2 regions of the Yersinia massiliensis genome follow, and region 1 is predicted to be linked to the other one. Evidence: predicted binding sites of a transcription regulator. Region 1 holds the regulator's gene; the other holds the start of a gene.

Region 1 (5,066 bases):
ACCTCTCCAACTGCTGGCACTTTGTGGTGCCATTGAGCGCTCAAGGGCATTATTCTGCCGCAGGTTTATCTTCTTGTGAGCGGTATTTATCTGCCGTCTCTTTGAGTAACTGTTGCAGTTCGCCACGCTGATACATTTCCATCAGAATGTCACAACCGCCAACCAATTCACCATCTACCCAAAGTTGTGGGAATGTCGGCCAATTAGCATATTTCGGCAACTCTGCACGGATATCAGGATTTTGCAGAATATCAACGTAAGCAAAACGTTCGCCACAAGCGGACAGTGCCTGCACAGCCTGAGCAGAAAAACCACAGTTTGGCAGCTTCGGTGAGCCCTTCATGTACAGCAGAATTGGGTTCTCTGCTATCTGGCGCTGAATTTTATCAATCGTCGTCATTTTTTTGCTTCCTCAAGCCATATTGTGGCTACAAACTTTTACTCAATATTATTATTGCGTCCGGTCTATTGTAGCGACTGTCACTGCTGGAATAAAACGCCATTTTTTGCAGGGATTTTACTGCACTAAGCATGACGGTAGATCGGCTACAAATATGTATCTTTAGAATAACATTTTTGACTCTATATCTTCACTATTATCTTTGTGACCAAATAATGGCTACTTATCGTCGACCGCCTCTTGTGACTTCAAGAACAGAGGGGGTAACCCGTTGACGAATGATTGATTTAAGTCCATTGCCTGCATAAAAGATCAACAATTGTGAAGCCATTAACGTTTTCTCACAATATCGACTAAAATCCTGTCTGTCTTCGCTTTTTTATATTCTGAGTTTCGGCAATACTGTGACTCTTCTTATTCATATCAGGGCTAAGGTTGGTAGCGATATTATGCGTTTAATATTTACGCTGTTTGTGCTGCTGTTTACCCAACTATTTTTAAATTTGGCGCATGCGTCACCGCAGGCACACGTGTCGGCTGAGCAAAAGAAAGGTCAAGTCAGCCAAGCCAGCCCTGATGATCGTAAGAAACGCAAAACTGATAAAAGTACCAAAAAAGCGAAAATAACCAGCGATAAAACGAGCCCAACTAAAGTGACCGCCCGTAAAACCGCGGCCAACGCTCATAAAAAGAAGATTACCACCAGTACGGGCAAGAACATCAAAAAGAAAGCACAAGAAGTCAGTAAAAAGACGGCGACAAATACCCGTACGACTAAAAAGATAAATACTAATACAGCAACCGACAAAAATAGAGCTGGCGCTAAAAAAACAGAAAAAATCGCTTATGGTCGGCAGCGAATTAAAACTCAAGGTAAAGCCAGCACAGAATTAATCGCGAATAATAAAATTAAACTCAGCCCCGCCCATAAAAAGCGCTATCAACACGCAAAACAAACTGCAATGAGTAAGCTGATGAAACAAGTCGGTAAACCTTATCGTTGGGGGGGCACCTCTCCGAATACAGGTTTCGATTGTAGTGGGCTTATTTATTACGCGTACAAAGATGTCATCAGAATAAAAATGCCACGCACTGCTAACGAAATGTTTCATTTACGTGATGCCGCACCAGTGAAACGTGCAGAATTAGAGAGCGGTGACCTGGTGTTCTTTAATATCGCCAATCGCGGTGTTGCCGACCATGTCGGTGTTTATTTAGGTAACGGCAAGTTTATTCAGTCACCTCGTACTGGTGAAGAAATTCGTATTAGCATGATGGATAACGACTACTGGCAAGATCATTATGTGGGCGCGCGTCGCGTGGTCACACCTAAAACGATTCGCTAAATCTTCAATCTCCCGATACCCAGCAGATTATTTGCTGGGTGAGTGACCATCAATCGCTTTCTCAATAATGATAACCATTGTGACTCTCCCCCACTCAATAACCACTATTATATTATGGTTATAACTGTCATTCCCGTTGAAAGTTGCTAAAATTAATACCCACAACAAAAATACAACAATTTTGGTTTATCCGCTCTTCGCCACATCATAACCGATGGTTTTTGATGAGATTTGAGGAGCAAACACCCTGAGCAACCCCGAAAGGAGCAAGCAATGTCATTTGAATTACCGGCATTACCTTATGCGCAAAATGCGCTGGAACCACACATTTCAGCTGAAACACTGGAATACCATTATGGCAAGCACCACAACACTTATGTGGTCAACCTTAATAATCTAATTAAAGATACAGAGTTTGCTGGCAAAACGCTGGAAGAGATCGTGAAAACATCTAGTGGCGGTATTTTTAACAATGCTGCTCAGGTTTGGAACCATACCTTCTATTGGCATTGTCTGTCGCCGAATGGTGGTGGTGAACCTCAGGGTAAAGTAGCTGACGCCATAAATCAGTCATTTGGGTCTTTTGCTGATTTTAAAACGCAATTTACCGATGCTGCGGTTAAAAATTTTGGTGCTGGTTGGACTTGGTTGGTCAAAAAAGCAGACGGTTCACTGGCCATTGTCAGTACATCGAATGCGGCTACCCCGCTGACCACCAACGATAAACCGTTACTGACTGTAGATGTATGGGAACACGCTTATTATATCGACTACCGCAATGCGCGGCCTAAATACCTGGAAAACTTCTGGGCGCTGGTGAATTGGTCTTTCGTTGAGACGAATTTAGCCTGATAAGGCGAATAAACGCGAGAGGATGTGTTGATACATCAGTATCACTAAAATCGATAACCATAATAAGGGCGGGTAAACCGCCCTACTTGTCACGCTATACCGGCAAGCGGTTGACTTAATTCATTACCGCCACGAAGCTAAAGGCAATAATCATTGCCAATGCACCAACAGTCGTAATCAGCGACATTTTCAGATTGGTATCCATAAAAACTCCTCAGCCGGTCAATTTGTAGTAGGGAAAAGGCACATAGTTAGTGTGTTAAATTATCTTCCCACAATTCAGAAAAAAAATCTTCTGCTCATTACTCACTTTATAACTTTGATTACCCCTTTCACTTTTCCTCCAGATCAGCCAAAATTCGCAGTTCATAACTGCATACTGGCCAATAACGTCCAACAAATACTCTCAGACAGCCCGCTGATTCCATTTTCCAGCCTAATAATATGCTTCTGTCTGAATGGTTTCGAGTATGTAGGCAAACGATTAACAAAATACTGACCTGCTGTAACAGGTGAGCTTAGGAGTTATTTTTTATATGGCAACGATTAAAGATGTGGCCAAACACGCGGGTGTGTCCACCACCACCGTTTCGCACGTGATTAACAAAACTCGTTTCGTCGCCGAAAATACTAAGGCTGCCGTGTGGGCGGCCATTAAAGAACTGCATTATTCGCCCAGTGCTGTGGCCCGCAGTTTGAAAGTTAATCACACAAAATCCATCGGCTTGTTAGCAACCTCCAGCGAAGCCCCCTATTTTGCCGAAGTAATAGAAGCGGTTGAAAACAGTTGTTATAGCAAAGGCTACACGCTGATTCTATGTAACTCTCATAATAATCTGGATAAGCAAAAAGCGTATCTGGCGATGTTGGCGCAAAAGCGTGTCGATGGGTTATTAGTGATGTGTTCAGAATATCCAGAGCAACTTCTTGGGATGCTGGAAGACTATCGCAATATCCCGATGGTGGTGATGGATTGGGGTACAGCGCGGGGTGATTTTACTGACTCTATTATTGATAATGCTTTTGAAGGCGGTTATTTGGCCGGTCGCTATCTTATTGAACGCGGCCATCGCGATATTGGTGCCATTCCGGGGCAGTTATCTCGTAACACCGGCGGAGGTCGCCATCAAGGCTTCCTTAAGGCATTGGAAGAAGCGAATATTGAGCTGCGTGATGAGTGGGTAGTTCAAGGCGATTTCGAGCCAGAATCAGGCTATAAGGCCATGCATCAAATTCTGACACAAAAACATCGTCCAACGGCCGTATTTTGTGGCGGAGATATTATGGCGATGGGCGCGATTTGTGCAGCCGATGAATTGGGCCTGCGAGTGCCACAAGATATTTCGGTGATAGGGTATGACAACGTGCGTAATGCGCGCTATTTCTCACCAGCACTGACCACCATTCATCAACCCAAAGAACGATTAGGTGAAACGGCATTTGCCATGTTGCTCGATCGTATCGTCAGCAAGCGCGAAGACCCACAGACCATTGAAGTTCACCCGAAACTGGTTGAGCGACGTTCTGTTGCTGATGGTCCGTTCCGCGACTACCGCCGTTAATCAAACTCTGCCGGTAATGACTCATCTTCCGGCGCAAAAAACATCTATTTGGTAACGCCCTGCTGCCAGTAGCAAACTTCGCTACCGGCGGCACTATCGTGCGGTCAATCACAGCGCAATCACTCATTTTCGTCTTTCAGCCACTCATCATTCAATGTGACACTGTCACCCAAATATTCAAGTAACCAAGCCAACGCGGGTGAATGGTTATTTTGCTCCCAAGTCATGCAGCAAGGGCTATCTGGTAAGGGTTCTGTCAACGTCAAAGCAGCTAACTTCCCTTGTGCAATCAGTGGTGAAACCATATGAGTCGGTACCATGCCTACGCATAAGCCTGCACACAGGCAATCAATCCCTGTCACCCAGTCCGGTACCACCAGCCGCTGCTGATTATCAAGTGTCCAAGTGTCTCGCTTGGGTAGATTCTGCGCGGTATCCTCCAAACATAATGAGGGAAATGGCCGTAACTGGTCATCGGTCAAAGGCCCTGTTAACTGGGCCAACGGATGTTCAACACTCACAACACACTGCCAGCTCAAAAATCCCATATCGCGAAATACAAACCGCCCGCCAACAGGCACAGCGCGAGTCGCGCCAATGGCCATTTCTGCTTGCCCGTCGACTAACACATCCCATACGCCATTGAACACTTCATAGCGTACCCGCAATTCAATATCGGGAAAATGCCGATAGAAATCTAAGATTAAGCGGCGGCTGCGAGCTGGCTTAACGATTTTATCTATCACGATGGTCAATTCCCCCCGCCAACCATTCGCGACTTGCTGGCACTGTCGACGTGTGCCATTCATTTTTTTGATAACATCACGCGCTTCCTTGATAAAAATTGCGCCTGCAGCCGTTAATTCGACGTCACGATGCCGCCGTTCAAACAGTGGCACCGCGAGC
Region 2 (5,066 bases), 2.4 Mb from region 1:
TGTTCAATCGAGAACTCGCCGCTTAACTGGCCTTCATGCATCACAAGGATACGGTCACTCATACCGAGCACTTCCGGCATTTCTGAGGAAACAAGAATGATGCTCAACCCTTCTTCTTTGAATTGATTGATTAACTGGTAAATCTCTTTTTTGGCCCCGACGTCAACTCCACGCGTAGGCTCATCAAGGATCAATACCTTCGGACGAGTCATCAAACCGCGCGCAATCGCGACTTTCTGCTGATTACCACCGGATAACAAACCAATAGGCTGTTCCATGGACGGTGTTTTGATATTAAATAAGCGAATGAAATCGGCGACTGCCTGCTGTTCGTCCGCATGTTTGAGTGAACCACCCGTGCGACTGAAATAACGTAGTGCAGTCAAAGACATATTCTCTTTAACTGACATGCCAAGCACTAAGCCATCCCGCTTACGATCTTCAGAAATGTAAACAATGCCGTTTGCTAAACCATCCTGAGGTGAATGGGTAACCACTTCACGGCCATCCAACATAATAAATCCGGACTTACGTGGTAGCGCGCCATAGATGATTTTCATCAATTCCGTGCGACCCGCGCCCATCAAACCCGCCACGCCGAGGATCTCACCACGATGCAAGGTAAAACTGACATTACTCACGCCTGGGCCACACAGCTGTTTGACCTGCAAGCGCTTTTCGCCACGGGGTAAATTCAGGCGTGGATATTGCTCTTCTAACTTGCGGCCAACCATCATCTCAATCAGGGTATTTTCGGTCAGCTCGCTAACCGGTTTTTCTGCAATGAACTGCCCATCTCGGAAAACAGTAACGTCATCGCAAATTTCAAAAATTTCTTTTAGCCGATGAGAGATATAAACGATGCCACGGCCTTCAGCTTTCAACTCTTTAATGACGTTAAATAGAGAAGCGGTTTCGGTATCAGTAAGGGCGTCAGTGGGTTCGTCCATAATGATGACTTTGGATTCAAAGCTCAGCACTTTGGCGATTTCCACCATTTGCTGATCACCAATGGACAATTCCCCCACCAGCCGGTGGCTGCTGTAATGAATATTGAGGCGCGCCAACAGTAAATCAGCTTCGGCATACATCTTTTTCCAATCGATGCCACCAAAGCGATTAACGAACTCGCGTCCTAAAAAGATGTTTTCTGCGATGGTTAGTTGCGGGATCAGGTTAAGTTCCTGATGAATAATGCCAATGCCCGCTTCCTGCGAGTCTTTTGGGCCATTAAACACCACTTCTTTACCCATGAAATGCTGACTGCCGGCATCCTTACTGTAGATACCCGTCAGCACTTTCATCATGGTCGATTTTCCCGCCCCATTTTCGCCCACCAGTGCCATCACCCTGCCAGGATAGACGCTGAGCGCGGCACCGGAGAGTGCTTTGACGCCGGGAAAGGCTTTATCAATCCCTTTCAGTTGCAGCAAAGGTTGCATAAATGCCTCAGAAGGTTACGCCGGAGCAGAGAATGATGTTAGCAAAGGGGGAACATTCCCCGCTACGAATCACTGCCCGGCTTTGTTTAGTTTGTTCTTTAAAAGCTTCATGGCTGATATAGCGTAAAACTATTTGGTTTCCCTGGTGCTGCTCAAGTTGTGTTAACTGGGCGAGTAACGCTTCATGGAGTTGCGGATTATTTTTGACGATCTCCTGTGCAAGGTACGCAATCTCAACCTGCATTTCTTGTGTTACCACCTCAAGAACCTGTAGGAAACCAGGGACACCTTGCGTCAGTGCCAGATCGATACGTGTGGTGGTTGCCGGTATCGGCAGCCCCGCATCACCTATCACCAGCTGATCGGTATGACCCAAGCGGGAGATAACAGCAGAAATTTCAGAATTCAGTAATGCGCCTTTTTTCATTTTCAACTCCAACAGCGAAACGTTTCGCTGATACTGAGTTTAGAAAAAATAGCGCAGAAGGCAAACCTCAATTGATGAAATTGTGATCGCCATCGAAACGTTTCGCTGAATGAATAAATGAGAGGGGCATTGAAATGAGAAAGGCCGCTTATTATCGCGGCCTCTAGGTTAAATCTCGACTTGCGTCCCGAGCTCAATCACTCGGTTAGGGGGGATCTCAAACTGATCGGCAGCCCGCAGTGCATTACGGCTAAGGGCAATAAACAGTTTGCCTCTCAGGAATAGATACCAAGGTCGCCGAGTTAAAATGAGCGATTCGTGGGACATAAAGAACGAGGTTTCCATCATCTGACACGGCAAGCCCTCTAGGCCGCAGCGGTGGAAAATTTCCTCCACATTCGGTGTTTCGCGCCAACCGTAGCTGGCAACCACTCGCCAGAAAGTCGGCGAGAGCTGCTCAATAGTCACCCGTTTGACGTTATGTACGTAAGGGGCATCTTCGGTTCGCAACGTCAGTAACACAACCCGCTCATGTAGCACTTTGTTATGCTTAAGGTTATGCAGTAATGCAAAAGGAATGACATTCATTGCCCGAGACATGTACACCGCAGTGCCTGTCACCCGTACAGGCGGTGATTTCTCTAGTGACGCAATCATCGCCTCCAGTGAATTACCGTGTTCGTGCATACGCCGTAGTAAGCTGAAACGCTCGCTCTTCCATGTGGTCATGATGATAAACATCACGAGACCGAGAGAAAGTGGCAACCAACCGCCAGAGAACAATTTCAATGCGTTGGCTGAGAACATCGGAACATCGATAAGCAGCAAAACCACCAGCAGGCACCCGACAAAAGCACGGTTCCAGTGCCAATTTTTCAGCGCCACCGTACAGAACAGAATACTGGTGATAACCATCGTTCCCGTTACGGCAATACCGTAAGCGGCAGCCAAATTGCTGGAGCGTTCGAAGCCAACAATCACCAGTACGACCGCCAGATACAGCGTCCAGTTAATGACTGGAATGTAAATCTGGCCAGACTCCATTTCGGAGGTATGGATAATGCGCATCGGCGGTAAATAGCCTAAACGCACAGCCTGCCGAGTGAGCGAGAAAACGCCGGAAATAACAGCTTGTGAAGCAATGACTGTCGCCAGTGTCGCCAGCACTAGCAGTGGGATCAATGCCCAATCTGGCGCTAACAGGAAGAAGGGATTTTTGATGGCTTCAGGGTTCTTCAGTAATAATGCACCCTGACCAAAATAGTTCAGTACCAATGACGGTAACACCACGGTAAACCACGCTAAACGGATAGGGAATTTACCGAAATGCCCCATATCCGCATACAGCGCTTCCACCCCAGTTATCGCCAGTACCACTGCGCCAAGGGCATAAAATGAGACCGTTTTATATTCCGTAAAGAATGCTATCGCCCATTTTGGATTCAGTGCCGATAAAACTTCGGGATTCGCGATAATACTGCGCAAACCGAGTAATGCCAGTGTTAGGAACCACACCAGCATGACGGGGGCAAAGAGTTTCCCAACGCTCCCCGTGCCGTGTTTTTGAATCACAAAAAGCAGCGTTAATACCGCAATAGAGCAGGGGACAATATAAGGATCAAGCGCAGGCGCGGCAATTTCTAACCCTTCAATGGCTGACATGACCGATATTGCTGGCGTGATGACAACTTCACCATAGAAGAAGCTGCCGCCAATCAGCCCAAGAATGACCAATATTGATGTGGTTCGGGAAGAGGTATTGCGCCCCGCTAAGGACATTAACGTTAAAATGCCCCCTTCACCGGCGTTATCCGCGCGCATCACGTAGGTGAGATATTTAACCGAGACGATCAGGATGAGCATCCAGAAAATCAGCGATAAAAAACCAAACACCACATCTGGGCGGACATCAAATCCATAATGACCAGAAAAGCACTCTCTCAAAGTATAGAGCGGGCTAGTCCCTATATCCCCGTAAACGACCCCAATTGCTGCTAAGGTTACCGCCGATAAAGACTGTTTATGGTCTGTGCTCATAGTTGATTTCTTTTTGCTAGAACGTCCATAGCCTGATGTGTGCGTTTAAGAACCGCGAAACCCCGTTCTTTACCCCGTTCATTTTGATGATGGGTATAACTTGACGCCCACTAAAAGGCGCACAGTATGCACCATTTCAATAGATTGCCTACTCTTAAATAGTAATATGATAATGGTCAAAATGAGTCGGCTACAAATGTTCTGTAATACAAATATATTAGTAATCAAAGCGCTATCTTACTCAGAAAAAGAGGATTTATTTGCTCTTATCAGGTAAAAATCAATCAACTAACGGAACATGTAGAACAATTATGGCGCAATCATCGCAATTAGCTGAAAGAATCTCTCGATTGAGCAGTGCCCTTGAAAGTGGTCTGTATGAAAGACAGGAAGCTATCCGCCTGTGTTTATTAGCTGCGCTCAGTGGTGAGAGTGTCTTCCTGCTCGGTCCGCCGGGTATCGCTAAAAGCTTGATTGCTCGCCGCCTGAAATTTGCCTTCCGTCATGCCAGAGCATTTGAATACCTGATGACTCGTTTTTCCACACCTGAAGAGGTATTTGGCCCGCTTTCCATTCAGGCACTAAAAGAAGAAGGGCGTTATCAACGCATGACCAGTGGTTACCTGCCAGAAGCTGAAATCGTCTTCCTTGATGAAATTTGGAAAGCTGGCCCCGCTATCCTGAATACCTTGTTGACGGCTATTAACGAACGGCGTTTTCGTAATGGTGACCGAGAAGACAGTATCCCGATGCGCTTACTGGTGACTGCGTCCAATGAGCTACCCGATGCTGACAGTAGCCTAGAAGCACTTTATGACCGAATGCTGATCCGCCTATGGCTAGATCGCGTACAAGAGAAGCAAAATTTCCGTTCACTGTTACTCAGCCGACAAAACGAAAATCATAATCCGGTGGCAGAAAACCTCAGTATCAGCGATGAAGAGTTCCAACAGTGGCAACCTTTAATCGACAAAATTACCTTACCCGACCACTGTTTCGAGCTTATTTTTCAATTACGCCAGCAGCTCAGTGCACAAGAACATGCGCCTTACGTCTCTGATCGGCGTTGGAAAAAAGCATTGCGCCTACTGCAAGCCAGCGCTTTTTTCAGTGGCCGAACCGAAGTTACCCCGATTGACTTAATTCTATTGAAAGATTGC

The links. Region 1 encodes PurR, which represses purine synthesis genes. Its sites were predicted from a motif close to CANGCAAACGTTTGCNTG; they were not measured.
Region 2: rbsD (D-ribose pyranase) is a predicted target of PurR. The motif match lies at 1,882-1,899, and genes of this name have one in related genera.

Annotation. Positions count from the first base shown of each region.
Region 1 covers NZ_CP028487.1:2,536,099-2,541,164, forward strand. The annotation lists gene DA391_RS11845 (Grx4 family monothiol glutaredoxin) at 50-400, opposite strand; gene DA391_RS11850 (C40 family peptidase) at 850-1,746, shown strand; gene sodB (superoxide dismutase [Fe]) at 2,020-2,598, shown strand; gene DA391_RS11860 (YnhF family membrane protein) at 2,714-2,803, opposite strand; gene purR (HTH-type transcriptional repressor PurR) at 3,135-4,160, shown strand; gene punR (DNA-binding transcriptional activator PunR) at 4,280-5,066, opposite strand, start outside.
Region 2 covers NZ_CP028487.1:4,934,267-4,939,332, forward strand. The annotation lists gene rbsA (ribose ABC transporter ATP-binding protein RbsA) at 1-1,442, opposite strand, end outside; gene rbsD (D-ribose pyranase) at 1,450-1,869, opposite strand; gene kup (low affinity potassium transporter Kup) at 2,038-3,906, opposite strand; gene ravA (ATPase RavA) at 4,218-5,066, shown strand, end outside.